Regions from separate parts of the Streptomyces sp. NBC_01498 genome, predicted to be linked through region 2. Evidence: predicted binding sites of a transcription regulator. Region 2 holds the regulator's gene; each other region holds the start of a gene.
The links. Region 2 encodes HrcA, which represses chaperone genes, less so after heat shock. Its sites were predicted from a motif close to TTNGCACTCNGNNNNNCNGAGTGCNAA; they were not measured.
Positions count from the first base shown of each region.

Region 1: the regulator HrcA is predicted to act here: its motif matches at 2,935-2,961, upstream of groES (co-chaperone GroES).
Region 3: the regulator HrcA is predicted to act here: its motif matches at 1,711-1,737, upstream of groL (chaperonin GroEL).

Region 1 covers NZ_CP109598.1:2,693,037-2,702,796, forward strand. Annotated here, with positions in the region: gene OG875_RS11165 (hydroxyacid dehydrogenase) at 1-670, shown strand, start outside; gene groL (chaperonin GroEL) at 750-2,375, opposite strand; gene groES (co-chaperone GroES) at 2,475-2,783, opposite strand; gene OG875_RS11180 (polysaccharide deacetylase family protein) at 3,119-4,204, opposite strand; gene OG875_RS11185 (class I SAM-dependent methyltransferase) at 4,323-5,627, shown strand; gene OG875_RS11190 (Tox-REase-5 domain-containing protein) at 5,929-8,112, shown strand; gene OG875_RS11195 (hypothetical protein) at 8,214-8,927, shown strand; gene OG875_RS11200 (hypothetical protein) at 8,924-9,487, shown strand.
Region 2 covers NZ_CP109598.1:5,102,336-5,112,095, reverse strand. Annotated here, with positions in the region: gene OG875_RS21855 (carbohydrate kinase family protein) at 1-738, opposite strand, end outside; gene OG875_RS21850 (ribonuclease Z) at 847-1,755, opposite strand; gene OG875_RS21845 (histidine triad nucleotide-binding protein) at 1,761-2,120, opposite strand; gene OG875_RS21840 (16S rRNA (uracil(1498)-N(3))-methyltransferase) at 2,251-2,991, opposite strand; gene OG875_RS21835 (nitronate monooxygenase) at 2,988-4,061, opposite strand; gene dnaJ (molecular chaperone DnaJ) at 4,226-5,359, opposite strand; gene hrcA (heat-inducible transcriptional repressor HrcA) at 5,360-6,376, opposite strand; gene OG875_RS21820 (MBL fold metallo-hydrolase) at 6,543-7,274, shown strand; gene OG875_RS21815 (DUF3097 domain-containing protein) at 7,299-8,129, shown strand; partial or broken gene OG875_RS31050 (Uma2 family endonuclease) at 8,107-8,394, opposite strand; gene hemW (radical SAM family heme chaperone HemW) at 8,796-9,760, opposite strand, start outside.
Region 3 covers NZ_CP109598.1:4,048,113-4,057,872, forward strand. Annotated here, with positions in the region: gene thrC (threonine synthase) at 1-482, shown strand, start outside; gene OG875_RS17315 (ubiquitin-like small modifier protein 1) at 568-843, shown strand; gene OG875_RS17320 (cold-shock protein) at 1,203-1,406, shown strand; gene groL (chaperonin GroEL) at 1,864-3,489, shown strand; gene OG875_RS17330 (hypothetical protein) at 3,612-3,854, opposite strand; gene OG875_RS17335 (erythromycin esterase family protein) at 3,920-5,845, opposite strand; gene OG875_RS17340 (superoxide dismutase) at 5,982-6,980, shown strand; gene OG875_RS17345 (aspartate/glutamate racemase family protein) at 7,176-7,910, opposite strand; gene OG875_RS17350 (NCS1 family nucleobase:cation symporter-1) at 7,907-9,508, opposite strand; gene OG875_RS17355 (helix-turn-helix domain-containing protein) at 9,653-9,760, shown strand, end outside.

The sequences.
Region 1 (9,760 bases), 2.4 Mb from region 2:
CGGCTCGGCGCACCGTTTCCGCGAGGTGCGCGGGGCGCACGACTGGCACGCGGAACTGGGCGGGGCGGCGGGCGGGGTCGGCGGTGGGGGCGGGATGGGCCGTACCGCCGGGGTGGGCAACTACCGCCGTACGGTCGGGATCGTCGGCGCCTCCCGGATCGGCCGCCGGGTGATCGAACTGCTGCGCCCGTTCGATCTCGACGTCCTGCTGTACGACCCGTACGTGGACGCCGCCGGGGCGGCGGCGCTCGGCGTCGAGTCCGTACCGCTGGACGAACTGTGCGCCCGTTCCCAGGTGGTGACCGTCCACGCGCCGCAGGTCCCGGCCACCCGTCGTCTGATCGGCGCCGCCCAGCTCGCGGCCATGCCGGACGGCGCGACGCTGATCAACACCGCGCGCGGCACACTCGTGGACGAGGACGCGCTGCTGCCGGAACTGGTGGCCGGGCGGCTGGACGCGGTGCTGGACGTGACGGACCCCGAACCGCCCGCGCCCGACTCGCCGTTGTACGACCTGCCGAACGTGCTGCTGACCCCGCATGTCGCGGGCTCGCTGGGCGGTGAGCTGCACCGGATGGCGGACCACGCGCTGGACGAGGTGGAGCGGTTCGCGAAGGGGCTGCCGTTCCGCGACCCCGTACGCCCGTCGGAGCTGCCGTACTCGGCATGACCGGCCGTTGACGCGCCGAGGCCCGGCACCCCCGAAGGGGTGCCGGGCCTCGGCGCGTCGTACCGAAGACCTGCGGACCTCAGTGGCTGTGGCCGTGGCCGCCGTGACCGGCGTCGCCCTCGTCGTCGGCCGGCTTCTCGACGACCAGGGTCTCGGTCGTCAGCAGCAGCGCGGCGATGGACGCGGCGTTCTCCAGCGCGGAGCGGGTGACCTTGACCGGGTCGATGACGCCGGCCTTCACCAGGTCGACGTACTCGCCGGTGGAGGCGTTGAAGCCGTGGCCCTTGTCGAGCTCGGCGACCTTCGCGGTGATGACGTAGCCCTCAAGACCGGCGTTCTCGGCGATCCAGCGCAGCGGCTCGACCACGGCGCGGCGGACGACCGCGACACCGGTGGCCTCGTCGCCCGTCTTGCCCAGGCCGTCCTCCAGCACCTTGGCGGCGTGCACCAGGGCGGAGCCACCACCGGAGACGATGCCCTCCTCGACCGCGGCGCGGGTCGCGGAGATGGCGTCCTCCAGACGGTGCTTCTTCTCCTTCAGCTCCACCTCGGTGGCGGCGCCGACCTTGATCACGCACACGCCGCCGGCCAGCTTCGCGAGGCGCTCCTGGAGCTTCTCGCGGTCCCAGTCGGAGTCCGTGGACTCGATCTCGGCCTTGATCTGGTTGACGCGGCCGGTGACCTCGGAGGAGTCGCCACCGCCGTCGACGATGGTCGTGTCGTCCTTGGAGACGGTGACACGGCGCGCCGAGCCCAGCACGTCGAGACCGGCCTGGTCGAGCTTGAGGCCGACCTCCTCGGCGATGACGGTCGCGCCCGTGAGGGTGGCGATGTCGCCGAGCATGGCCTTGCGGCGGTCACCGAAGCCGGGGGCCTTCACGGCGACGGCGTTGAACGTGCCGCGGATCTTGTTGACGACGAGGGTGGAGAGCGCCTCGCCCTCGACATCCTCGGCGATGATCAGCAGCGGCCGGGAGCCACCCGCCTGGATGACCTTCTCCAGCAGCGGCAGCAGGTCCTGGATGGAGCTGATCTTGCCCTGGTTGATCAGGATGTACGGGTCGTCGAGGACGGCCTCCATACGCTCCTGGTCGGTCACCATGTACGGCGAGAGGTAGCCCTTGTCGAAGGCCATGCCCTCGGTGAACTCCAGCTCCAGGCCGAAGGTGTTGGACTCCTCGACGGTGATGACACCGTCCTTGCCGACCTTGTCCATCGCGTCGGCGATCAGCTCGCCGACCTGCGAGTCCTGGGCGGAGAGCCCGGCCACGGCGGCGATGTCCGACTTGTCGTCGATCGGGCGGGCCGTGTCCAGCAGCTCCTTGGAGACGGCGGCGACGGCGGCGTCGATGCCCTTCTTCAGGGCGGCCGGGGAGGCGCCGGCGGCGACGTTGCGCAGACCCTCGCGGACCAGCGCCTGGGCCAGCACGGTGGCGGTGGTGGTGCCGTCACCCGCGATGTCGTTGGTCTTGGTCGCCACCTCCTTCACGAGCTGGGCGCCGAGGTTCTCGTACGGGTCGTCGAGCTCGACCTCGCGGGCGATCGTGACACCGTCGTTGGTGATGGTCGGCGCGCCGAACTTCTTGTCGATGACGACGTTGCGGCCCTTGGGGCCGATCGTCACCTTGACCGTGTCGGCAAGCTTGTTGACGCCGCGCTCAAGGGCGCGACGGGCGTCCTCGTCGAACTTCAGAATCTTCGCCATGGCAGCTTTCTCTCAACCTCTCGAACGAACAACCAACTACGCCCCGGGCCACCCGGCGATGCGGGGGCCAGGGGCGCAGTTCACAGCGGGACTGTGGAATTACTTCTCGATGATCGCGAGCACGTCGCGGGCCGAGAGGACGAGGTACTCCTCGCCGCTGTACTTCACCTCAGTGCCGCCGTACTTGCTGTACAGAACGACGTCGCCGACGGAGACGTCGAGCGGAAGCCGCTCGCCGTTCTCGAAGCGACCCGGACCGACGGCCAGGACGACGCCCTCCTGGGGCTTCTCCTTGGCCGTGTCCGGAATAACCAGGCCAGAGGCCGTGGTCTGCTCTGCGTCGAGCGGCTGGACCACAATGCGGTCCTCGAGCGGCTTGATGGCAACCTTGGTGCTGGCGGTCGTCACGATCCGACCTCCCCCTTCGGAGATCTCACGGGGTTAACTGTCTCTGGGTGGCGTGACCAGTCCCGATCCGTCGTCGCGGGTGCCGGACCTGACGTGTCACGCGTTTGGCACTCTCCAGTGGGGAGTGCCAGACATGACACTATGACCGCGATTAGCACTCGGTCAAGCTGAGTGCCAATTCAGCGCCGCGCGCCGCCCGATGAGGTGGCTCTCCGGCCGGACGCTGACGGACGGCCGACGGGCGGCCGACGGGGAGCCGACGGACTCCCCCGGGCCCCGGGGCGGGCCGTTCCCGGGGCCCGCGTCCGGGACCGGCCGGGCCGGGACACGGACCCTCAGACGTAGTCCTCCAGCTTCGCGACCGCGTAACCCTTCTCCGTGATCGTCTTCATGACGTTGCGGATCATGTCGGGCATCGAGCCCTTCCAGTCGCCCTTCCCCCGGAAGTGCGTGAGGACGATGTCGCCGGGGCGCAGCTTCCGGTCCCACTCGCGCCACTCCAGGTGGTCCGGGAACGCCTCGGCCGCCCAGAGCGGCACGGCCTTGACGCCGCAGGACTTGGCGGCGCGCAGGGTGGCGGCGTCGTAGTTGCCGTACGGCGGCCGGAACAGCTCGGGCCGGGTGCCGTACCGCTTCTTCATCCGGTCCTGCTGGCCGCAGATCTCCCGCTTCTGCTCCCGGGGCGAGAGTCCGGGGAGGTAGGGGTGGGTGAGGGTGTGGTTGTGCAGGCCGACGCCCCGGTCGCGCATCTTCGTGAAGTAGCCGTAGTCGTCCTTGATGACGTAGTCGCTGAGGAAGGCGCTGTACGGGATCCTCAACTCGTCCATCATGCGCGGCAGTTCGGGGTCCTTCTCGGCACCGTCGTCGATCGTGAGGAAGACGATCCGTTCCTTGGTCGGGACGGCGGTGAAGACCGGCGGCAGGTTCGCGCCGCCGGTGACCTCGAAGCCCTTGCGGGTGGTGATCCGGGGTTTGACGGCGGGCGGCGGGGGCGCGGCGAGGGGTGTCTTCGCGAGTCTCCACTTCCTGGCGGCGACGGCGCGCAGCGCCTGGACCCTGGCGACGGCGGCGGCGTCGAGTCGCTGGGCGGCGCCGGGCTTTCCCGCCGCCCCGGGTTTCCGCGCGGCACCGGCCTCGGGGCCGGGGCCGCGCAACCAGGCGGGGGCGGAGCGCACACCGGCCGGCACCGGCCCGGCGGGGGCGGACTCCACCGGGCCGCCGCCTCCGCCCCTGCCGGCACCGCCACCGTCGCCGGCGGGCGCGCGGCCGGGACCGCCGCCTCCGCCGTCGCCGCCGGGCCGCCCGCCGCCCCGGTCGCCCTGCTCCGCCGCGCAGGCGGAGCCGAGCGCGGCGATCAGCAGTACGGCGAGGGTCGTCCGGGTCCGTCCGCGTCGGCGCGCGCTCCGGGACTCCGCTCCCATTTCTTCCTTTTGTCGTACTAGATGCATGGCGCCGCATCCTGTCAGCGCCCGGCCCGAGCGCCCCGCAGGCACCGCCGGGGCGCGACGACGGTCCGCCCGGCTGGCCCACAATGGCCCGGTGACCGACCGCACCCCCTCCCCCAGTCCCCCGCCGGGGCCCGCCCCGCACTCCCCCTCGGCGCTCGCCGCGCTCCTCTCCGACGAGGGCCAGAGCCTGCTCACCGCCCTGCGCGACCACGACCCGGCACGGGAACTGGCCCTGGCGACCCGGCTGCGCCGCGACCACCCCGCCGCGCTGGTCTCGTCGGCCCTCGCCCAGGCCCGGCTGCGGCAGCGGGCGGTCGCGAAGTTCGGCGAGCGGGACGCGTACCGCATGTACTTCACCCCGGACGGCGTCGAGCAGGCCACCCGTACCTCGGTCGCCGCCCACCGGGCGCGCCGGTTCCGGGATCTGGGCCTCGGCGGCCCCGGCGGGCTCCCCGCGCGGATCACGGACCTGTGCTGCGGTGTCGGCGGCGACGCGATCGAACTGGCCCGCGCGGGCTTCGCCGTGACCGCCGTCGACCGCTCCCCCGACACCTGCGAGATCGCCGCGCACAACATCCGGACGCTGGCACCGGACGCGCCGCCGCCCGCCGTCGTGTGCGCGGACGTCACGACGTACGACCTGTCGGCCGCGCCCGCCCCCGACGCCCTGTTCATCGACCCGGCCCGGCGCGGCGGCCGGGGGCGGATCTTCGACCCGGAGGCGTACTCGCCACCGCTGTCCTGGGCCGTCGCGGCGGTGCGGGCGGTCGGCGCGGGCGGCATCAAGATCGCCCCCGGCATCCCGCACGAACTGGTCCCCGGCGACTTCGAGGCCGAGTGGATCTCGGACGGCGGCGACGTCAAGGAGGCGGTGCTCTGGCACCGCGCCGACGCCCCGCACGGGCACCCCGCCGACGCCCCGGACGGCGCGGCGATCACGCCGGGCGCCCGGCGCGCCACCCTGCTGCCCGCCGGCGTCACACTCACCGGGCACGGACTGCCCGACCCCCCGGTCCGGGAGGTCGGCCGCTATCTGTACGAGCCGGACGGCGCCGTCATCCGGGCGCATCTGGTCGCCGAGGCCGCCGCCGAGCTGGACGGCGGGCTGATCGACGGGACGATCGCGTACATCACGGCGGACGAGCTGCGCCCGACGCCGTACGCGACGGCGTACGAGATCACCGACCGGCTGCCGTTCAACCTCAAGCGGCTCAAGGCCCTGCTCCGCGAGCGCGAGGTCGGTGTCCTGACCGTCAAGAAGCGCGGCTCGCCGGTCGAACCGGAGGAACTGCGACGGAGGATGAAGCTCCAGGGGCGGGCGTCCGCCACGGTCTTCCTCACGCGCGTCGCGGGCGCGCCGACGATGCTGCTCGGCCACCCCGCCGGGAGTCCGTGACCGGCTTCTCCGCCCGCTCCGTCAAGGTGTCGCCTCCGCCGCCGCCCTGCCGCCGCTGTCCGGCCGCCCCGATCCTCCGCGTGGACAGTGCGGACAGTCTTGTGACCGTTTTAGGACGCCCGGACCCATGCGCCCCGATGTGATCAAGCCATAAGCTCCACCGCACGGGGGCGACTTGACGCGCGCTGCCCGAACACTGCTGTCGGCGAGGGTAGTTGGGGGCGGAGACATGACGGTGCACGGGGGAACTTCGGCGTACGACGGGGCGTTGCCGCCCGGCGGTCCGGCGGGGCGGCGCGCGATGCCCCAACCGCTCGACGCCGCACGGTGGTTGGTCTACGCGATCTTCGGCTTCACGGTGCTCGGCGGGATCGGTCTGCTCCTCTCGGCCTCCGACGCGGACGCGGTGGACGCCGAACTCGTCGGGCTGACCCTGTGGGCGGCGGCGCCCGGTACGGCGGGCTGGCTGCTCGTCAGGCGGCTGCGCACCGGCGGCATCCGGCGGTGGCGGGGGCTGATCGCCGTACAGGTGTGGCTGCTGGTCGGTGCCCTCGCCACCGTCGCGGAGGGGTCCTTCCAGGGCTTCACCCAACTCCTGCTGCCCGTACTGATCCTGGTCTTCCTGAGCCGCCCCGAGAGCCGGGAGTGGGTGCGTCTCGCCCCCGAACTGCGGGCGGAGCACCGGCCGTTCTCCTTCGCGCGGTTCATCCGGTGGCGGCGGGACGGGGGCCAGACGACGGTCGAGTACGCCGGGCTGTTCGTGGTGGTCGCGGCGATCGTCGTCGGTCTCGTGGTGAGCGGTGTCGGCGGGCAGGTCTCGGACGGCCTGCGGTCGGCTGTCTGTTCGATCACGGGGGCGGGGTGCCCGGCCGGGGGCGGTGGCACGGTCGAGGCGGGTGACGGGGCGGACGAGCCGGGTGACCCGGACGGCCCGGACGGCCCCGGCGGCCCGGACGCCCCCGGTGAACCGGGAGAGCCGTCGGACCCCGCCGATCCCCGGACCGAGGGCCCCGGCGGCACCGTCCCGGTGGCCGTGGAGACCGACGAGGACCGGAACGAGGGCGCGGACGGCGAACCCGGCTGGGAGGACGACGAGGCCGCGAGCGGCGGCGAAGGTGGCGACGGCGGCGGGGAGCAGCAGGAGCCGGAGGAGGACTGCGGCGGCTGGGGCTTCTTCTCCTGCGCGGCCGACCGGGTCACCCAGGTCGGCAAGGGCCTCGTCGTGGACGGCGTCTGGGGCGACGTCAAGGGCGTCTGGGACCTGGTCACCGACCCCGGCGGCACCCTGGACGGCCTCAAGGACTACGGCAGCGGCCTCGCCGAGCAGTGGTCCGACGACGCCGCGGAGGCCGGCGACAAGTGGGGGCGCGGCGACTACCTCGACGCGCTGACCGACTGGGGCGGCGCCTCCGTCAACACGGTCGTCGGGGTGGGCGACGACGTCTTCGTCGGCGACGAGGTCCGCGAGCGGTGGAACAACGGCGAGAAGACACGGGCCGTCACCGATGTCATCTGGAACATCGGGTCGACGTTCATCCCCGGCTACAACGCCGCGAAGATCGGCGGCAAAGTCGGCAAGGTCGGCAAGCTGGGCAAACTCGGGAAGCTGGGCGAGGCCGCCGACAAGGCGGCGGAGGCTGCCGAACGGGCCCGGAAGGCGGCGGGGAAGGGCGACGTCAAGGCCGCCGACGAGGCGGCGGCCGAGGCGCAGAAACACGCCGACGACGCTGAGAGGGAACTGGCCGCGAAGGGCTGCTTCATCAGCTCCGGCCCGCTCGGCGGCCGGGTGCCCGGCCCGCCCGGACTCCCCGGCACCGAACGGCCCTCGCTCAGCGGCGGGGTCAACGCGGCCGGGCGGACGGTCGCGGTCTACCGGGCGGGCGGCGTCCCCGTACTCCTGCCGCTGGAGAAGAAGTGCGAGGGCGCCTCCGACGAGGAGGTCGCCGCCGCCGAACAGGCGAAGAAGGACGCGGCGGCGGCGAAGGAGGCGGCGCGGGAGGCCGGCCGCCAGGAGGTCGCCAACTGGAAGAAGCCGAGCTGGTACGACTCGTTGAAGGATCCGGTCACGGGCTCCGCGGACGGCGGCACCGGCACCTGGAAGGAGAAGAAGTCGGTCGCGTACGGCCCCCACATGGAGCGCTGGATGCGCTACCAGGAGCAGGTCTCCGGGGTGCAGCGCGGCAAGGAGTACGCGGTCAACGACCCGCAGACCGGTCGCCCCGTCGACTTCGACGGCTGGGACTCCGGCACCAAGACGTTCAAGGAGGCGAAGTTCGGCTACAGCAACAAGGTGCGCCCGGATGGCACTCTGGAACCCGCCGTCGCCGCACGCTGGGTCGAACAGGCGCAGCGTCAGCTCCGGGCGGCGAACGGCAAGCCGGTCGAATGGAACTTCTCCAACCAGGCGACCGCCGACGCCGCGCAGAAGGCGTTCGACGACGCCGAGATCGACGTGGGCGTGGTGCACACGCCCTGGGAGAAGTGAACAGCCGAGAAGCCGGAAATCCGGAAAGCCGGAATCCTGACACCGGAAGCCCGGAGCCGGAGCCGGAAGCCGGAAGTACGAGTGCGAGCGGAGTGCCGAGCATGTCCAGCGAGACCATCGTCAAGGCGTCCTGGGGGCCCAGGCCCGAGTCCTCCGAGGAGCTGGCCGGGCGCTGGCTGGAGCTGATCACCCGGCTGACCGAGCTGTCGGCGGGCGCCCTGGCCGACTGGCGCTGGGACTCCCACGGCGCCTCACCCGGCGCAGGTGTGCCGGACGACATCGACGTCCTCGCCGCCGCGATCGAGACGGCGAACCCGCACGACGACGCCGACATCATCGGCAGCACGGCCTACGCGGTCGGCCGCCGGTCGGACGGCGGATACGCCCAGCTCAAGGTAGTGGCGGGCGGTACGAACCAGTACTCGCCCTTCACCGCCGCCCTGCTCCTCCTCCCCGGCGCCCCCGAGGCCCCCGTGCCTCTCGCGGACCGGCTTCCGGAGGCGCTGGCCGCCGTGGCGGGCATCTGGGACGCGGACACCGGCAGCACGCACGACCGTGAGCTGTTCGCCGCCCTCAGGACCGCCTACGGCCTGCGGCCCTCCCAGCCGCGCTGCGGCTGGTCCGTCTTCCTCTCGGCGAACCGGGCCGCGCGGGTGCCCGCCGACCTCGCCGCGCCACGCCTGGAAGCCGGGCCGGGCGGAGTCGTACTGAATATCGGTACGACCACGGACGCCGTGCTCGCGGCACACAAGACGCTCACCGACGCGGGCGCGCTGGAGCCGCTCCCGCACCCGGCCGACCGGCCGAAGCTGTGACCTCCGGGGCCCCGGAGGGAACGGGAGCCGGGGGCGGCGCGCTCGCCTTCAAGGCGGCGGTCGACGGGCTGACCGCAGCCGTGGAGCGGCTCGCCACCGCGCCGTACGGTCCGCCCTGGCCGGACGGCGTGGACCCGGGCCGGTCCGGGGCGGGGGCGGACTTCGCGGTCGTCGCGCTGCGGGTGAGCCAGGACTTCTACGCGGACGGGGCCGGGGAGGAAGCCGGGGCCGGGGAGGGCGGACGCCATGCCGCCGTGACCGACGCTTACGAGACCGAGCTCTGGGGCGTCGTCCTCGCCCTCGACGCCCGGTGGGGTACGCACCGGAGTGTCGGCACGGCGGACCGCGCCGACCGGTACCTGTCCGGGGAGCCGGTGGAGCCGTTCCACGCCACCCTGTTCGATCTGGGTTACTTCGGCGACCTGCGGACCTGGCGGGTGGGCGGACGGCTGGTCGCCGTGGGCGTGGGGCAGCAGGACGCGGAGGAGCCCGTGGTGCTGTTCGGCGCGGTCCGCGACGCGCGACCGGGGCGGGACGGCACGGGCGACACGCCGGGCTGAGGTACGGGACGGACTGACCTACGGACCGGGCCGACGCACGGCACGGCCCGCCGGCCGTCAGTCGTCGTCCTTAGTCCTTCGTGGTCCCGGGTTCGGTGCCGTCCGGTGCTCCCGGTGGTTCCGGCGCTTCCGGTGTTTCCGGTGTTTCCCGTTTCGTCAGCCGTGTCGGCGTTTCCGGCACCTCCCGAGCGGCCCGCTCCTCCGGCCCCTCCAGCTCCTCCGGCCCCTCCGGCTCGTTCGCCCGCTCCGGCCCTTCCAGCTCGTCGGGCTCCT
Region 2 (9,760 bases):
CGCGCCCTCCGCGCCCAGGGTCACGACCACCAGCGGCACGAGTTCGGCGAGGGCCCGCGCGGCGGCCCTGGGGCAGTCGGTGCGGGTGTAGCGCATCGCCTCCTGGGCGTTGGGCAGGAACGCCTCGCAGTGCGCCAGGTCCGGCAGGGCGGCCAGGTCCCAACGGCCGGTGTCGTCCCATCCCACGTCGGCGAAGATCCGCGCCCCCTGCCCGGCGGCGCGGGCGATCCACGCCTCGCCGCGGCCGGGGGTGAGGGCGGCGACGGCGGCACGCGCGCGGGGCGGGCACTCGGGCACGGCGCTCTCGGGCGGCGGGGCCTCGTGGCCGTGCGAGACCATCGTGCGCTCGCCCTCGTACGCCATGGAGACGGTGACCGGCGAGTGCCAGCCGGGGACGGTGCGGGAGCGGGAGAGGTCGATGCCCTCGCCCTGTTCCAGCGCGTCCCAGCAGTACTCCCCGTAGTGGTCGTCGCCGAAGGCGGCGGCGAGCGAGGTGCGCAGGCCGAGCCGGGCGAGCGCGCTGGCCATGTTGGCGATGCCGCCGGGGCTCGAACCCATGCCCCTGGCCCAGGACTCGGTGCCGCGCACGGGGGCGCTGTCGAGGCCGGTGAGGATGATGTCGAGGAAGACCGTGCCGGTCAGGTAGACGTCGCAGTCCGGGTCGTCCGGGGCGCGCAGGGCGCGCAGCGGGTCGACGTCGGCGGTGTGCTGGTGCGGCGTTCCTGCACTGGGGGTCACGGTCGCGCTCCGGGCTCGGCGTACGTAATCCGGTCAGTCTGCCCGATGCCACTGACAGTCGCCGGGAGGGCGGGCCGGGACCCGGGGCGGCCGGCCGGTGGCCGGGGCTCAGCCGGAGCGTTTGGGCAGCGGTACGCGGACGAGGTCCGCCGCGACCGTCAGCTCACCCTCGTACCCGGCCGCCCTGGCCTGCCGCTCGAACTCCCGGGGGTCCGGGTAGCGCTGCGAGAAGTGCGTCAGTACGAGGTGCCGTACGCGGGCCTCCCGTGCCACCGCCCCGGCCTGTCCGGCCGTCAGATGCCCGTGGTCGTCGGCCAGCCGGAGGTCCTCGTCGAGGAAGGTGGACTCGACGACCAGCATGTCGCAGCCGTCGGCGAGCGTGCGCACCCCGTCGCAGAGCCGGGTGTCCATGACGAACGCGAAACGCTGGCCCCGGCGCTCCTCGCTGACGTCGGCGAGCGTCACGCCGCGCAGTTCGCCGTCCCGCCGGAGGCGCCCCACGTCGGGCCCGGCGATGCCGTGGGCGGCCAGCGGGCCGGGGAGCATCCGGCGGCCGTCGGGTTCGGTGATCCGGTAGCCGTAGGACTCGACGGGGTGGGACAGCTTGTGGGCCTCCAGGGTGTACGAGGCCGTCCGGGCGAGCACGCCGTCGGTGTCGACGGGTGCCTCGGTGATGCCGACGGTCTCGCGGTAGGCCGTCGCGTAGCGCAGCCTCCTGAAGAAGGCGTGACCGCTCGCCGGGTAGTGCGCGGTCACCTCGTGCGGGACCCGGTCCAGGTTGACGCGCTGGATCACCCCGGCGAGGCCGAGCGAGTGGTCGCCGTGGAAGTGCGTGACACAGATCCGGTTGATGTCGTACGCCGCGACCCCGGCGCGCACCATCTGGCGCTGGGTGCCGTCGCCGGGGTCGAAGAGGATGCCCTCGCCGTCCCAGCGCAGCAGATAGCCGTTGTGGTTGCGGTGCCGGGTGGGGACCTGGCTGGCGGTGCCGAGGACGACGAGTTCCCGTACGGACAAGGCTCCTACCCGGGGGGCCAGTTGAGGCCGCGTCCGCCCAGGACGTGCGCGTGGGCGTGGAAGACGGTCTGGCCGGCGCCGCTGCCGGTGTTGAAGACGATCCGGTAGCCGCTGTCCACGGTCCGCTCCAGGGCGGCGACCTCGGCGGACTCGCGCAGGATGTCGGCGGCGATCGCCGGTTCGGCGGCGGCGAGCGAGGCCGCGTCCGGGTAGTGGACCTTGGGGATCACCAGCACGTGGGTGGGGGCCTGCGGGTTGATGTCCCGGAAGGCGACGGTGGTGTCCGTCTCGCGCAGGACGGTCGCGGGCACCTCCCCGGCGACGATCTTGCAGAACAGGCAGTCGGCCTGTCGTTCTCCCGCCATGGTCCGGGTCTCCTCATCGGTCGGCCGGGCGCCCCTGGTCACTTCCGTACGGAGGCGTGCCCGCCGGGACGTGCGCACGACGGCGCGCTTCCGTACGGAGGCATGCTATCCGCCCGGGGGCGGCCCGCGTTCAGGACCAGCGGCCCGTGCGGCCCAGCAGCAGCGCGCAGGCGGCCGTCCCGGCGGTGGAGGTGCGCAGGACGGTACGGCCGAGCCGGTACGGGGTGGCCCCGGCGTCCGCGAACAGGGCCAGCTCGTCCGGTGAGACGCCGCCCTCCGGGCCGACCACGAGCACGATGTTCCCGGTGGCGGGCAGGGGGGCGGTGGCCAGCGGCGCGCTGCCGTCCTCGTGCAGGACGGCGGCGAGGTCGGCCGCCGCCAGCAGCGCCGCGACGTCCTTGGCGGACGCCGCCTCCGCGACCTCGGGGAAGCGCAGCCTGCGGGACTGCTTGCCCGCCTCGCGGGCGGTGGCGCGCCACTTCGCCAGGGACTTGGCGCCCCGCTCCCCCTTCCACTGGGTGACGCAGCGCGCCGCCCCCCAGGGCACGACGGCGTCGACCCCGGTCTCGGTCATGGTCTCGACGGCGAGTTCGCCGCGGTCGCCCTTGGGCAGGGCCTGGACGACGGTGATGCGGGGCGTGGGCTCGTCCTCCGTACGGAGGCCGGTGACCGTCACGTCCAGCCGGTCCTTGCCGTGGACGGCGGCGACCGTCCCGTGGGCGCCGGTGCCGGAGCCGTCGGTGAGGACGATCTCCTCGCCGACACGCAGCCTCCGCACGGAGACGGCGTGGCGGCCCTCGGGGCCGTCGAGGGTGACGGTGCCGGTGCGCAGGGTGGTGGCGGGGCCGACGACGAAGACAGGTGCGGTCATGAGGGGTTTCCCAGGGTCAACGAGGCGCGGGTGGCTTCGAGTTCACCGACGAGGACGTCGACGAGCTGTCCGGCGGGCAGCGCGCGGGCCATCCGGTGGCCCTGGCCGGCCCACAGGGCCATGCCCTGCGGGTCGCCGACGGCGGCGGCGGCCTTGCGCAGTCCGGCGGTGAGGTGGTGCAGCTCCGGGTAGGCGGGCGGGGCGTAGGGGCCGTGTTCGCGCATGAAGCGGTTGACGAGGCCGCGCGCGGGCCGCCCGGAGAAGGCGCGGGTGAGTTCGGTGCGGGTGAACAGCGGGTTGGTGAGGGCCTGTTTGTGCAGCGCGTGCGCGCCGGACTCCGGGCAGACGAGGAAGGCGGTGCCGAACTGCGCGGCGTCGGCACCCGCGGCAAGGACGGCGGCGATCTGGGCGCCGCGCATCAGCCCGCCGGCCGCGACGACCGGCAGCCGTACGGCTTCCCGTACCTGGGTGACGAGTGACAGCAGTCCGATGCCCGCGCCGTCGGTGGCGGGGTCGTCGCGGTGGGTGCCCCGGTGGCCGCCCGCCTCGACGCCCTGGACGCAGACGACGTCGGCGCCGGACCATTCGGCGGTCTGGGCCTCCTCGGGCGTGGTCGCCGTGACGACGGTGAGGGTGCCGACGCGGGCGAAGGCGTCGAGGACGGCGGGGGTGGGGCAGCCGAAGGTGAACGAGACGACCGGGACGGGGTCGTCCAGCAGGATCGCGAGTTTCGCCTCGTAGCCGTCGTCGTGGCCCGAGTCGGGGTCGCCGAGCGGAGTCTCGTACCAGGTCTCCTCACCGGCGAGCTGTTCCCGGTAGAGCTCGACCGCCGCGCGGTCGTCGTGATGGGGCTGCGGCAGGAACAGGTTGATGCCGAACACGCTGGAGGTGAGCCCCCGGAGCTGTTTGACCTCCTGGTACATCCCGTCGGCCGTCTTGTATCCGGCGGCGAGGAATCCCAGCCCTCCGGCGTCGCCGACGGCCGCGACCAGCGGCGGGCAGGACGCGCCGCCCGCCATGGGTGCCTGCACGATCGGATACCGGCAGATGTCGGTCAACACGGAGGACATGCACGCATGGTGCCATGGCGCCCGCCGGGCCCCGGCGCCGGTCGGCCGGAGGGCGCCGTACGGGCTCCGGGCCGGGCGGGTGCCCGGTGAACGCCGTCAGGCGCCGTACGGCCCGGGAACGAGCCGGTACGGCGCCTGTGGGTGCGGCGTGAACGTCCGCGCGGTCAGCGGCCGTTGAAGGCGTCCTTCAGCCGGGAGAAAAGCCCCTGCTGTCCGGGTTGAAACTGGCCGGTGGGCCGTTCCTCGCCCCTGAGCTTCGCCAGCTCGCGCAGCAACCGCTCCTGCTCCGGGTCGATCTTCGACGGGGTGATGACCTCGACATGGACGATCAGGTCGCCCCGGCCGCCGCCACGCAGATGCGTGATGCCGCGTCCGTGGAGCGGGATGGACTGGCCGGACTGGGTGCCCGGCCGGATGTCGATGTCCTCGACGCCGTCCAGGGTCTCCAGCGGGCACTGGGTGCCCAGCGCCGCCGCCGTCATCGGGAGGGTCACGGTGCAGTGCAGGTCGTCGCCGCGCCGCTGGAACACTCCGTGCGGCAGTTCGTGGATCTCGACGTACAGATCACCCGCCGGACCGCCGCCGGGCCCGACCTCGCCCTCGCCGGAGAGCTGGATACGGGTGCCGTTGTCGACGCCCGCCGGGATCTTGACCGTGAGCGTGCGGCGCGACCGGATACGGCCGTCGCCCGCGCACTCGGGGCAGGGGGTCGGCACGACCGTGCCGAAGCCCTGGCACTGCGGGCACGGCCGCGAGGTCATGACCTGGCCCAGGAAGGACCGGGTGACCTGGGAGACCTCGCCACGGCCGCGGCACATGTCGCAGGTCTGCGCGGAGGTGCCGGGGGCGGCGCCCTCGCCCGAGCAGGTCGTGCAGACGACCGCCGTGTCGACCTGGATGTCCTTGGTGGTGCCGAAGGCCGCCTCGTTGAGGTCGATCTCCAGACGGATCATCGCGTCCTGGCCGCGCCGCGTCCGCGACCTCGGCCCGCGCTGCGACGCCGTCCCGAAGAACGCGTCCATGATGTCGGAGAAGTTGCCGAAGCCGCCGGCGCCGAAGCCGCCCGCACCGCCGCCCGCCTGCGAGAGCGGGTCCCCGCCGAGGTCGTAGACCTGCTTCTTCTGCGGGTCGGACAGCACCTCGTAGGCGGCGTTGATCTCCTTGAAGCGCTCCTGCGTCTTGGGATCGGGATTGACATCCGGGTGCAGCTCGCGGGCGAGCCTGCGGAATGCCTTCTTGATCTCGTCCTGTGATGCGTCGCGGCGTACGCCGAGTACGGCGTAGTAGTCCGTGGCCACTTACGACTCCGCCAGGATCTGTCCGACGTAACGTGCCACTGCGCGTACCGCTCCCATCGTTCCGGGGTAGTCCATGCGGGTCGGTCCGACCACGCCGAGTTTGGCGACTGCCTCGTCGCCCGAACCGTAGCCGACCGCGACGACGGACGTGGAGTTGAGGCCCTCGTGGGCGTTCTCGTGCCCGATTCGTACGGTCATGCCCGAGTCCTCGGCCTCGCCGAGCAGCCGGAGGAGCACGACCTGCTCCTCCAGTGCCTCCAGCACGGGCCGGATGGTCAGGGGGAAGTCATGGCCGAAACGCGTCAGATTGGCGGTGCCGCCGATCATCAGCCGTTCCTCGGTCTCCTCGACCAGGGTCTCCAGCAGTGTCGCCAGGACGGTGGTGACCGTCCCCCGGTCCTCCAGGTCGAAGGATTCGGGCAACTCCTGCACCAGCAGCGGCACATCGGAGAACCGGCGTCCCACGACCCGGGCGTTGAGCCGGGCTCGCAGATCCGCCAGCGACGCCTCGCCGAACGGCGCCGGGCAGTCGATCATGCGCTGTTCGACCCGGCCGGTGTCGGTGATCAGGACGAGCATCAGCCGTGCGGGGGCCAGCGCGAGCAGTTCCACGTGCCGCACCGTGGAGCGGGTCAGCGAGGGGTACTGCACCACCGCGACCTGCCGGGTCAGCTGCGCGAGCAGCCGGACCGTACGGCCCACCACGTCGTCCAGGTCGACGGCGCTGTCGAGAAAGTTCTGGATGGCCCTGCGCTCCGGCGCCGACAGGGGCTTGACGCCCGCCAGCCGGTCGACGAAGAGCCGGTAACCCTTGTCCGTCGGGATGCGCCCCGCACTGGTGTGCGGCTGCGCGATGAAGCCCTCGTCCTCCAGGACCGCCATGTCGTTACGGACCGTGGCGGGGGACACACCGAGCTTGTGCCGCTCGGTCAGCGCCTTGGAGCCGACGGGCTCCTCGGTGCCGACATAGTCCTGGACGATGGCACGAAGCACCTCAAGCCTGCGTTCGCTCAGCATCGCGCCCACCTCCAGGTCTGGTTCCGTCGGATCCGGCCTGGCACTCGATGCGCAGGAGTGCCAGCATTCCCCGGCCCAGTGTACGGCCGTGAGGTACGGGCCTAGCAAGGCCGACCGGTCCGGCCACCGCGCGCGGTACCGTCCGCCCCACCGATAGCGTCGCCGTATGAACGTCCGTTGGGAAGAGCACGGCTGGGAACAGCTCGCGCCGGGGGTGGGCCGGCGGCGGCTGCCCGGCTGGGACGCGACGGTGGGCCTGGTCCTCGGCGAGGACGCCGTCCTTCTGTACGACACGGGCTCCACGCTCCGTGAGGGCGCCGGAATCCGGGCCCAGGCGCGGGCGCTCGCCGGCGGGCGGCGCGTCACGCACATCGCGCTCAGCCACCCGCACTTCGACCATGTCCTGGGGACGGCCGTGTTCTCCGGCGCGGAGGTGTACGGCGCGACGGGCCTGGCGGAGTCGCTGCGGCGCGACCGCGAGGCCCTGCGCGACGAGGCCGTACGGCACGGGGTGCCCGCCGCCGAGGCGGCCGAGGCCGTGGACGTGCTGGTCACGCCCCGGCACGCGGTGTCCGGCGAGCGGGCGCTGGAGCTCGGCGGGCGGCGGGTCCTGCTGGCCGAGGCCGGTCCCGGGCACACCGCGCACGATCTGGCGCTGCTGGTGACGGGCGAGCGGGCGGTCGTGTTCTGCGGCGACCTGGTCGAGGAGTCGGGCGAGCCGCAGGCGGGGAGCGACGCGGTCCCGGACCGCTGGCCCGCCGCGCTGGACCGGCTGCTGGAGCTGGGCGGCGAGGACGCGGTGTACGTTCCCGGCCACGGGGCGGCCGTCGACGCGGCGTTCGTGCGGGCGCAGCGGGACACGCTGGCCGTGCGTTTCGGCACGGCGGGCACGGCGTAGGACGGGCCCCGTTATCGTCTGCGGATGCGCAGTTACCACCCTGATCTGACCCCGCCGTGGAAGCGTTCGACGCCGGTGCCCGAGGTGCCCGCCGAACCGGATCTGGTGGTCGAGGAGGTGTCGACGGGTTTCTGCGGCGCGGTGATCCGCTGCGAGAAGACCGCCGAGGGCCCGACGGTCACGCTGGAGGACCGCTTCGGCAAGCACCGTGTCTTCCCGCTGGTGGAGCGGGGGTTCCTGCTGGAGGGCCGGGTGGTCACGCTGGTGCGGCCGGGCGCCGGGGGCCCGGTGCGGCCCGCCCGTACGGCCTCCGGTTCGATCGCCGTGCCGGGGGCGCGGGCGCGGGTGGCACGTGCGGGGCGTATCTATGTCGAGGGGCGGCACGACGCGGAGCTGGTGGAGCGGGTCTGGGGCGACGACCTGCGGATCGAGGGCGTGGTCGTCGAGTATCTGGAGGGCATCGACGATCTCCCGGCGATCGTCGCGGAGTTCGGCCCGTCGCCGGACGCGCGGCTGGGCGTCCTGGTGGACCATCTGGTGCCCGGCTCCAAGGAGTTCCGGCTCGCGGAGCAGGTCACGGGGGACGACGTCCTGGTGGTGGGGCACCCGTACATCGACGTCTGGGAGGCGGTGAAGCCGTCGTCGGTGGGTATCCCGGCGTGGCCGTCGGTGCCGCGCGGTCAGGACTGGAAGACGGGGGTGTGCCGGGCCCTGGGCTGGCCGGAAAACACCGGTGCGGCGTGGCAGCGCATCCTGTCGTCCGTACGGACCTACCGGGATCTGGAACCGGCGCTGCTGGGGCGGGTGGAGGAGCTGATCGACTTCGTGACGGTCATGGACGACGGTGATATTTGACGGGCGGCAGGGTCCCGAACTTGCTGGTGTCGAGCTTGATGTCGAGGAGGTCGAGCGGCAGAGGTTCACCGAACGGGGTGGTCCGCTTCGTCAGGTAGTCGGCGTGCTCGCCAGTACCGGTGGGTTCGGTGTGGAGCACGCAGTGCGCCTCCATCGGATCGATGATCAGACAGGCCGGGATCCGGCCTGCCGCGTAGATCGACCTCTTGACGCCGTAGTCACGGTCGATGCTGGTCTTGGAGACCACCTCGAGCACCAGGGTGACGGCCGGGCGGGCACCAGACGTCCGGGCCCTCGAAAGCGCCGTGTTCGATCACGACGAGGCCAGGCTGCGGCTGGGCGGATTCCCCGGGGATCGAGAGGTCCTGTGTCTGCACGGGATACCAGTCTTCGATCGGGATCTGCCGCTCCACGAACAGAACGATCAGGTTGTGGACCCAGTCGGGCCCGCCATCATCACGATTTCGCCCCTGAGGAGTTCCGCTTTGAGCCCTGCCGGCGCCTCAAAGCTCGTGTACCGCTCGGCGGCGGTGTCGGTGATCGGTCGCTCAGCCACAGCGGTCATCTCCGTGAGCCTCCACATTCCGCCGCTTCTGTTGACGGCAGACCAGAAAATCGGCGTAGGCAATAACCACCGAATCCGCCCCGATTCACCCAACCGAGTGATCAATCCACCAGGTCCCGCACCACCCCGTCCGCCAGCAGCCGCCCCCGCAGCGTCAGGACCGCCCGCCCCGCCCCGTAAGGCCCCGGCTCCAGCAGTCCGTCCGTCAGGGCCTTGCCGGCCGCCGCCAGGCCCGCCGGGCGCAGCAGGGACAGTTCCACGCCGTCCGACAGCCGCAGCTCCAGCAGGATCCGCTCGACGCGGCGGTCCTCCGCCGTGAGGAGTTCCCGGCCCGCGCCCGGTGAGCGGCCCTCCGCGAGCGCCGCCGCGTACGCCCCCGGATGCTTCACGTTCCACCAGCGGACCCCGCCGACGTGGCTGTGGGCGCCGGGCCCCGCGCCCCACCAGTCGGCGCCGCGCCAGTACAGCTCGTTGTGGAGGCAGCGCCCGGCCTCGGTGGTGGCCCAGTTGGAGACCTCGTACCAGCTGAATCCGGCCGCCGTCAGGGTCTCGTCGGCGATCAGGTAGCGGTCGGCGTGCTCGTCGTCGTCGGTCATGGGGATCTCGCCCCGGCGGATGCGGCGGGCGAGCCCGGTGCCCTCCTCGACGATCAGCGCGTACGCGGAGACGTGGTCGGGTCCGGCGCCGACCGCCGCCGCCAGGGAGGCGCGCCAGTCGTCGTCGCTCTCGCCGGGCGTGCCGTAGATCAGGTCGAGGTTCACGTGGTCGAACCCGGCCGCGCGGGCCTCCGCGACGCACGCCTCGGGCCGGCCGGGGGTGTGGGTGCGGTCGAGGACCCGCAGGACGTGCTGCCTGGCACTCTGCATGCCGAAGGAGATCCGGTTGAAGCCGCCCGCGCGCAGCTCCGCGAGGTACGCCGGGCCGACGGACTCCGGGTTGGCCTCGGTGGTGATCTCCGCGTCGTCGGCGAGGCCGAACTCGTCGCGTACGGCGCCCAGCATCCGTACGAGGTCGGCGGCGGCGAGCAGGGTGGGCGTACCGCCGCCGACGAAGACCGTGCGGACGG
Region 3 (9,760 bases), 1.1 Mb from region 2:
AGGAGCTGATCGCGCTCGGCCTGGTCGAGGAGAAGCCGTACAAGATCTTCGGCGCGCAGGCCGAGGGCTGCTCGCCGGTCTCGGTCGCCTTCAAGGCCGGTCACGACGTCGTACGGCCGCAGAAGCCGGACACGATCGCCAAGTCGCTGGCGATCGGCAACCCGGCCGACGGCCCGTACGTCCTGGACATCACCCGCCGCACGGGCGGCGCCGTCGAGGACGTGGACGACGAGCAGATCGTGGACGCGATCAAGCTGCTCGCGCGCACCGAGGGGATCTTCGCCGAGACGGCGGGCGGGGTGACCGTGGGGGTGACGCGCAAGCTCATCGAGAGCGGGCTGCTCGACCCGGCGCTCACGACGGTCGTGCTGAACACGGGTGACGGGCTGAAGACGCTGGACGCCGTGGCGCCCACGACCGGGCCGACCGCGACGATTCCGCCGAGCCTCGACGCGTTCCGTGACGCGGGTCTGGCGCGTTGAGCCTCACGACGCCCGGTGTCCGGTCCCCGGACGCCGCCCGCAGTCCGCTCCGCCAGCTCCGTCACTTCCCGGAAGGCAGTAACCGATGAGTGTGAACGTCCGTATTCCGACCATCCTCCGTACGTACACCGGCGGCAAGGCCGAGGTTCCGGCCGAGGGCGCGACCCTGTCCCAGGTGATCGAGTCCCTGGAGGCGAACCACCCGGGCATCGCCGCCCGCGTCCTGGACGACGGAGGCAAGCTCCGGCGCTTCGTCAACGTGTACGTCAACGACGACGACGTCCGGTTCGAGCAGGGCCTGGAGACCGCCACGCCGGACGGCGCCGGCATCTCGATCATCCCGGCGGTCGCCGGCGGCTGAACGGCACGCACGGTGAACGGTGTTGCCCCCTCCGCGAGAGAAGCGGAGGGGGCAATTCCATGAGGTTGAACGCGGTACAGTTGGGGTAGGCCCGCCGCCGCCCATGCCCCGAGCATATGAGTTCGGGACAAGATGCGGTCGAAGTACGGACGTCATTTGCGCAGTTTCTTGCGTTATGCCCGGCCCGACTTGCCCCTGATGGCCCGGCAATTCACCCCTTCGCGTATTCCGCCATGCCCAGAATTCTCGTCCGATTGCCCTGTTGCAGAGGGCAGTTGGGCAGATACATTCAGCCGCGGTCGACGCGTTCCGGCGCGAAGTGCGGTCCCGCGCAGGGGCCAGTAATAGGGGAGTTGGGCATGGCTCAGGGCACCGTCAAGTGGTTCAACGCGGAGAAGGGCTACGGCTTCATCGCGGTCGACGGTGGTGCGGATGTATTCGTCCACTACAGCGCGATCCAGATGGACGGCTACCGCACCCTTGAAGAAGGTCAGCGAGTGGAGTTCGAGATCTCGCAGGGCCAGAAGGGTCCGCAGGCGGACATGGTCAAGCTCGCCGTCTGATCTCGGCGCGATCGGCCACCGACGCACGCACACACCGACGAGGGGCCCGTATCCCACCAGGGATACGGGCCCCTCGCGCGTGCGTCGCCGGCCGCTGCCTCCGCCGCGCGGGTGTCCACCCCGCCACGGCTCCTCGCGTGCGTGCCGCCGGCCCGGACGGCGCTGCCGGGTCCGGGTCCGTCCCGACGGCAGGGCACTCCCGTGCGCGCCGCGGCCCCCGTCGGGCCCGGGGCGCACGGGAGTCCGACCAGCGGTCCCTCGGGAGTCGCTTGCACTCTCGGGGGTCGAGTGCTAATCATTGGCGTTAGCACTCTGCAGGTGAGAGTGACAACTTATGGACCGGGTCGACGAGGCCCGAAGCCCTGTGGGGAAGGAACCGCAGGGCTCTCGGGCCGTCCGTCGCGGGCGTTGGCACGGTCCGGAGAAATCCACCCCCTGTCCGGGAGGACCACTTCACATGGCCAAGATCATCGCGTTCGACGAGGAGGCACGGCGCGGTCTCGAGCGCGGGATGAACCAGCTCGCCGACGCCGTCAAGGTCACCCTTGGCCCCAAGGGCCGTAACGTCGTCCTCGAGAAGAAGTGGGGCGCCCCCACGATCACCAACGATGGTGTCTCCATCGCCAAGGAGATCGAGCTCGAGGACCCGTACGAGAAGATCGGCGCCGAGCTGGTCAAGGAAGTCGCCAAGAAGACGGACGACGTCGCCGGCGACGGTACGACCACCGCGACCGTGCTGGCCCAGGCGCTGGTCCGCGAGGGCCTGCGCAACGTGGCCGCCGGCGCCAACCCGATGGCCCTCAAGCGCGGCATCGAGAAGGCCATCGAGGCCGTCTCCGGTGCGCTCCTGGAGCAGGCCAAGGACGTGGAGACCAAGGAGCAGATCGCTTCGACGGCCTCCATCTCCGCCGCCGACACCCAGATCGGCGAGCTCATCGCCGAGGCGATGGACAAGGTCGGCAAGGAAGGCGTCATCACCGTCGAGGAGTCGCAGACCTTCGGTCTCGAGCTTGAGCTCACCGAGGGCATGCGCTTCGACAAGGGCTACATCTCGGCGTACTTCGCCACCGACATGGAGCGTATGGAGGCGTCGCTCGACGACCCGTACATCCTGATCGTCAACTCCAAGATCGGCAGCGTCAAGGACGTTCTGCCGCTCCTGGAGAAGGTCATCCAGTCGGGCAAGCCGCTGCTGATCATCGCCGAGGACGTCGAGGGCGAGGCGCTCTCCACCCTCGTCGTCAACAAGATCAAGGGCACCTTCAAGTCCGTCGCCGTCAAGGCCCCGGGCTTCGGTGACCGCCGCAAGGCGATGCTGAACGACATCGCCATCCTCACCGGCGGCACGGTCATCTCCGAGGAGGTCGGCCTCAAGCTGGAGAACGCCGGTCTCGACCTGCTGGGCCGTGCCCGCAAGGTCGTCATCACCAAGGACGAGACCACCATCGTCGACGGTGCCGGTGACAGCGAGCAGGTCGCCGGTCGCGTGAACCAGATCCGTGCCGAGATCGAGAACTCGGACTCGGACTACGATCGCGAGAAGCTCCAGGAGCGCCTGGCGAAGCTGGCCGGCGGCGTGGCCGTCATCAAGGCCGGTGCCGCCACCGAGGTCGAGCTCAAGGAGCGCAAGCACCGCATCGAGGACGCGGTGCGCAACGCCAAGGCCGCCGTCGAGGAGGGCATCGTCGCCGGTGGTGGCGTGGCTCTGCTCCAGGCCGGCTCGGTGTTCGAGAAGCTTGAGCTCGAAGGCGACGAGGCGACGGGTGCGAACATCGTCAAGCTCGCGCTGGAGGCTCCGCTCAAGCAGATCGCCGTCAACGGTGGTCTCGAGGGTGGCGTCATCGTCGAGAAGGTCCGCAACCTGCCGATCGGTCACGGCCTGAACGCCGCGACCGGCGAGTACGTGGACATGATCGCCGAGGGCATCATCGACCCGGCGAAGGTCACGCGCTCCGCGCTTCAGAACGCGGCGTCCATCGCGGCGCTGTTCCTGACCACCGAGGCCGTCATCGCCGACAAGCCGGAGAAGGCCGCCGCGGGCGGCGCGCCGGGCGGCATGCCGGGCGGTGACATGGACTTCTGATCCTGACGGATCGGTGGTTCATGGCGTAGCGCATACGCACACGCACACGCACGAACCGAGGGCGGCACTCCCGAAAGGGGGCGCCGCCCTCGGGGCGTTTCCGGTGCGAGTCCGGTGCGGGCTCAGGTGGCGTAGTTCTTGAGCTCGTCGGTGTCCAGGGTGATGCCGACGGGGTCGGGGAGCTTGACGGCGGCGCCGTAGGGGTGGGCGATGCTGGCCTTGTACCCGCTCGCCTGCGGGTTGGTGAAGACGACCAGTTCGTTGGCGTCGCAGTCGATCAGGAGATAGACGGGGACGTCATGTTCGTTATCCGGATGCGCTAGACCGTCGACACGGTGTGTCGCAACTCGGTGACGAAAAGTCATCTCCCCTGGTGTGGAGCCCACTTGACCGCGTGAGTAGCCCGTCCGGCGGCAGAGGTGACCGACCCTTACGACTCCGGGGCCCGGTACGGCGGGATCGGGTGGGAGTCCGTCGAGCGGGTGACGTACGCGAGGCCGTCGTACGCGTGGGACGGGCGGACCGGGGTGGTCTCGCGGCGGTAGAACCAGCGCGTCACCAGGGCACCGAACTCACGGGTCTCGTGCGTCGCGGCGGCCCACTCCCGAACCGCGCGGGGCGCGTCCTCCGCCGTCGCCGGGCGGAGGTCCAGCAGGTGGTCGTGGGGGGTGGCGGTGGCGAGCCGGGCCTCCAGGGAGGTCGCCGGGGGCGCGCCCAGGGGGTTGCCCTCGGCGGTCCGGCCGGTGAGGCCGCCGACGCCGCTCCACGGGCCGGGCCAGAGGCGGTGGGCGCGGAAGGTGCCCTCGCCGAAGAGCAGCCCGAGGGCGTAGTACGCGTCGCCGTGCCCCTCGCGCAGATGCTCGCCCAGCGGCGGCGCGCCGGCCTCGGTGGACGAACGGCCTTTCGCGACATGGCTGTTGTGGCCCCAGAGCACCACCTTGGCCGCGGGGTCCGTCAGGATCTCCCCGACGGCCTCGGCCATGTACCGGTCACGGGCGGCGGCGACCGTGCGCTCCGGGTCGGCGTGCTGTCCGCCGCGCGTCACCAGGTCCGCGGCCCGCACCAGGATCCGTGCGTGCCGCACCGCGACGGCACCGGCCGGGGTGGACTCGTACTCGCGTACGGCCTCCAGCAGGTTCACCGCCTCACGCATCAGCCGCTGCTCGGGATCGGGGCGCGAGCCCGGATAGGCGGTGGCGAGCACCCCGAGCCTGGCGTGCAGGTCGGGCAGCCGTTCGGGCGCCACGCTGGTCAGGAACGCTTCGAGTACGGCCAGCGAGTCCCCGGAGCGCTGCGGGTCGATGCCCGCGAACCGGACCTGTTCGCTCTCCGGCCGCCCCGCGTTGTACACGCGCATCCACTCGAACATGCTCAGGACCTCTTCGGTGCGCCAGGTCCAGAACCCGAGCCCGGTCAGGACCTGCGCGGCGTCGCCGACCCCGCCCCGCACGTACGCGTCGACGGCAGGCCCGGCGGACGCGCTCGCCTCCATGGCCAGCGTCGTGAAGCCCAGCTCCGTCACCAGGTACTCCAGCAGCCGGTGCTTCAGCCGGAAGAACTCGCTCGTGCCGTGGGTCGACTCGCCGAGCCCCACGATCCGTACGCCGTCGAGAACCCCCTTGAGCGACCGGAGATCGTCGGCCGGCGTACCGGCGGAGAGGCCCCCGGTCAGGGGTACGGCGTGGGCCGCCAGCCACCGGGTCACCTCGTCGGAGTCCTCGACCGACGTCTTGACGGATGCCTTGCCGGTGGTCACCTCATCGGTCACCCCGCCGGTCGCCGCGCTGGTCACCTTGTCGGGCGTCTCGCTGGTCACTCCGCCGGTCGCCGCGCTGGTCACCTTGTCGGGCGTCTCGCTGGTCACTCCGCCGGTTGCCGCGTCGGCCGCCTTGTCGGGCGTCTCGCTGGTCACTCCGCCGGTCGCCGCGCTGGTCACCTTGTCGGGCGTCTCGCTGGTCACTCCGCCGGTTGCCGCGTCGGCCATCTTGTCGGGCGTCTCGCTGGTCACTCCGCCGGTTGCCGCGTCGGCCGCCTTGTCGGGCGTCTCGCTGGTCACTCCGCCGGTCGCCGCGCTGGTCACCTTGTCGGGCGTCTCGCTGGTCACTCCGCCGGTTGCCGCGTCGGCCATCTTGTCGGGCGTCTCGCTGGTCACTCCGCCGGTTGCCGCGTCGGCCGCCTTGTCGGGCGTCTCGCTGGTCACTCCGCTGGTCACCTTGTCGGGCGTCTCGCTGGTCACTCCGCCGGTTGCCGCGTCGGCCGCCTTGTCGGGCGTCTCGCCGGACACCGCCCCGGTCACCTCGCCGGACCCGTCGTGGGACACCTCGTCGGACACGGTCTCCCGATCATTCGCTGCCATGCCGCCGAGGCTACATCCGGACCCCGTCCGACTCCGCGCGGGGAACTCGGCGGCGGGTGCGGTGCGTTACGTGCGCATAGCGCACCGGAGTTGTCCCTGTCCCCAGGCACCCCCGAAGCCCCGGAGGCTCCAGACCATGTCCCTGACACCCCCCAGTCCCTCGCGTCGGTCCCTGCTCGGCGGCGCCGCCGCCACGTTCGCGCTCGCCGCCACGGCGGCCGGCGCGGGCACGGCCGCGGCGCACACCCGCCCGACACGCCCCGGCGGCCCCGGCCCCGGTCGTCCCGGGCACCCGTCCTGGCCGACCGAGTTCCCGCTGCCCGACGGCTTCCGCCCCGAGGGCATCGCCATCGGCAGCGGCCCGTACGCCTACGTGGGCTCCCTCGCCGACGGCTCGATCCACCGCGCCGACCTGCGGACCGGCGAGGGCAGTACCGTCCTCGCGGGCGCGACGGGCGGCGCCGCGACCGGCCTGAAGCTCGACCACGACGGCCTGCTCCACATCTCGGGCGGCGTGAGCGGCTCCATCCGGGTCCTCGACACCCGTACGAACCGGCTCACCGCCACATACCGGCCGACGACCACCGGCTTCGTCAACGACGTGATCCTGTACGGCGACCGGGCCTGGTTCACCAACTCGTACGCCCCTGTCCTCTACACCGTCCCGCGCGGGCGCGGCGGGCGCCGCGGCGATCTCCGGGAAGTCCCGCTCGGCGGCGAATGGGAGCAGGCGCCCACCGGCATCAGCGCCAACGGCATCGAGACGACCCCCGACGGCCGCGCGCTGATCGTCGTCAACGGCCCGGCGGGCAAGCTCTTTCGCGTCGACCCCAAGACCGGGCACGCCACGCTGATCACCCTGCGCGGCGCGTCCGACGTCCTCAACGGCGACGGGCTGGTGCGGGTGGGCCGCACGCTGTACGTGGTCCAGAACCGGCTCAACCTCCTCACCGCCTTCGACCTCGACCCCCGCGCCCGCACGGCGACCCTCCGCCGCTCGATCACGGACCCCCGCTTCGACGTCCCGACGACGGCGGCCCGCCTCGGCGACCGCCTCTACCTCGTCAACGCCCGCTTCACGACGACCCCGACCCCGGAGACGACGTACAACGCCATCGCCGTACCGCTGCGTTGAGGATTCGCTTTCGCGGGCGGTACGGGGGGTACGCCGACCGTCGTGCTCAGCGGCATTGAGCGGCGTTGAGCGGCATTCAGTGGCACAGAGCGTCGTTCGGGGGCCGACGGGTGACGGCTGTCCCCCGGCAGCCGCCCGTCCACCCGCACACGCACACGTGCGTATCCGCATCCGCATCCGCATCCGCAGGCCGGGTCAGAGGCCGAAGCCGTCCAGCAGGCCCGAGTACTTCTTCGGGGGTGGCGTCGCGTACTCGCCCCGTTTGCTCGTCCGCAGGCCCAGTGACAGCAGGGACTCGACCAGCTTCACCGCCGCGCCCACGCCGTCGACCACCGGGGTGGCGGTCGCGTGGGTGAGGGCCGGGGCGAGCGGGGCCATACCCGCGCAGCCCAGGACGAGGACGTCGCAGTCGTCCTCGGCCACTGCCGCCGCGCACGCCTCGGTCACGGTGCGCACCGTGACCGGGGCCGGGTCGTCGAGGTCCAGTACGGGGATGTCGCACGCGTGCACACCCCGGCAGGCGTCCGCGAAGCCGTAGCGGCGTGCCAGGTCCCAGGCGCGCCCGGCGGTCCGGGGCAGGGTGGTCACGACGCTGAAGCTCCGGCCGAGCAGTACCGCCGTGTGCATCGCGGCCTCGGCGATCCCGACCACCGGACCGGCCGCCAGTTCGCGGGCGGCGTCGAGGCCCGGGTCGCCGAAGCAGGCGATGACGTATCCCTCGTCGCCCGCCGCCTCGCCCGCCGCGATCTCCGCGAGCAGTCCGGGGACTGCCAGCGCCTCGTCGTAGTGGCTCTCGATGGACTCCGGCCCCATCGCCGGGCCGGTGGCGGTGACGACGGTCGACGGCGCGGCGGCGGCCCTCGCGTGCCGGCCGATGGTGTCCGTCATGCCCTGGCTGGTGTTGGGGTTGATCACCCGGATGCGTGTCATCGGGCCGACACCTGGCCCGTATTTCGGTCCTCGTCCTCGTCCGGCTCCGGGCCGGGGCCCGAGTCCGGGGTCTCGTCCACCGTGTCCATCGTTTCCACCACGATCTGCGGCGATCGCCGCTCCAGCGCGACGAACGCCAGGAAGCCCAGCCCGCAGCCGATGAACCAGCTGTAGTCGGAGACCTCGGTGAGGTCCACCGTGCTGAGTTCGAGGTCGAGCAGCAGCTTGGGGACGAGGACGGACGCGATCGCCGGTATCCCGCTGAGGGCGGTCGCCCAGACGGCGTTCGGGTTGTAGCCCCCGCGGAACCAGTAGCGTCCGCCCGGCGAACGCGTGAACAGGTCGTCCACGACGACGTGCTGACGGCCTATCACGTAGTAGCCCGCGATGAGGATGCCGAACAGCGGCCCGATGAGCGCGCCGAGCAGCCCGAGCGTGTAGTGGATCGCCTCCGGGTCGCTGTACCAGTTCCACGGCGTGAGCAGTACGGAACCCACCGCCGCGATCATGCCTCCGGCTCGCCAACTGATCTTCTGCGGGCTCACGTTGGAGAAGTCGAAGGCCGGTGAGATGAAGTTGGCGACGATGTTGATGCCGATGGTCGCGATGACGAAGGTCAGCCCGCCGAGCAGGATCGCGAACGCCGTGTCGATGCGCTCCACGGTGTGGATCGGGTCGGTGATCAGCTCGCCGAAGACCGGGACGGTGGCGGAGGCCGTGACCACGGTCAGCAGGGAGAAGAAGAGGAAGTTGACCGGCAGACCGAGCAGGTTGCCCTTCTTGACGGCGTCGAACGACTTCCCGTAGCGCGCGAAGTCGCCGAAGTTGAGCATCGGTCCGGAGAAGTACGAGACGACCAGCGCGATCGCGCTGAGCATGACCGGGATCGAGGCGCCGAAGCCCAGGCTCTCGCCCTCGGACAGGTTGAAGCTGATGTTCGACCAGCCCGCCTCGCTCACCAGGTACACCGCCAGCACGATCATGACGACGTAGACGGCCGGCCCGGCCCAGTCGATGAAGCGGCGGATGGATTCCATGCCGCGCCAGAAGACGGCGGCCTGGGCGACCCAGAGGATGGCGTAGCAGAGGTAGCCGAGGGCGCTCAGACCCAGAAAGGTCGCGTCGTTCAGCGAGGCGGAGCCCGGCCAGAACTTCAGGAAGATGATCATCAGCGACTGCGAGGCGAGGTACGTCTGCACGCCGTACCAGGCGATCGCGATCAACCCCCGTATGACGGCGGGGATGTTGGCCCCGGCGACACCGAAGACCGCGCGGTTGATCACCGGGTACGGCACGCCCGTGACCTGGCTCGGCTTCGCGACGAGATTGCAGAAGACGTTGACGATGAGGATGCCGACGACGAGCGCGAACAGCACCTGCCAGCTCGCCAGTCCGAGCGCGAACAGGCTGCCCGCGGTGACGTACCCACCGATGCTGTGCACGTCGGACATCCAGAACGCCAGGATGTTGTACGAGGTCCAGGACTGCTTCTTGACGGGGGCGAGGTCGTCGTTGGTGAGGCTGGGGTCGTAGCGGGGCGGCGCGTTCGGGGGGAGCGGGGCGGGTGGAACGGTCGGCGCTGCGGTGTTCTCGGCCATGAATGCCTCCGGGGGCGCTGGAGTAGCGTGGGGCGGCAGGAGCTTTCAACCGGGGCCGTTAAGTCATTCCTTAACAGGGTGCGTCAAGCTAGCACTTGACACCTGGCGATGTTTTTCGGCCGTGTAAAGGATGTGTCGCAATTGGTGGGCGAGCCGCGGGAGTTGGGTCCGGGGTCCTCCGGTACGAAGCCCGGTCCGGAGTTCGGCGCGGAGTTGCGTGCGGAGTTCGGTGCTGAGCCCGGTACGAAGCCT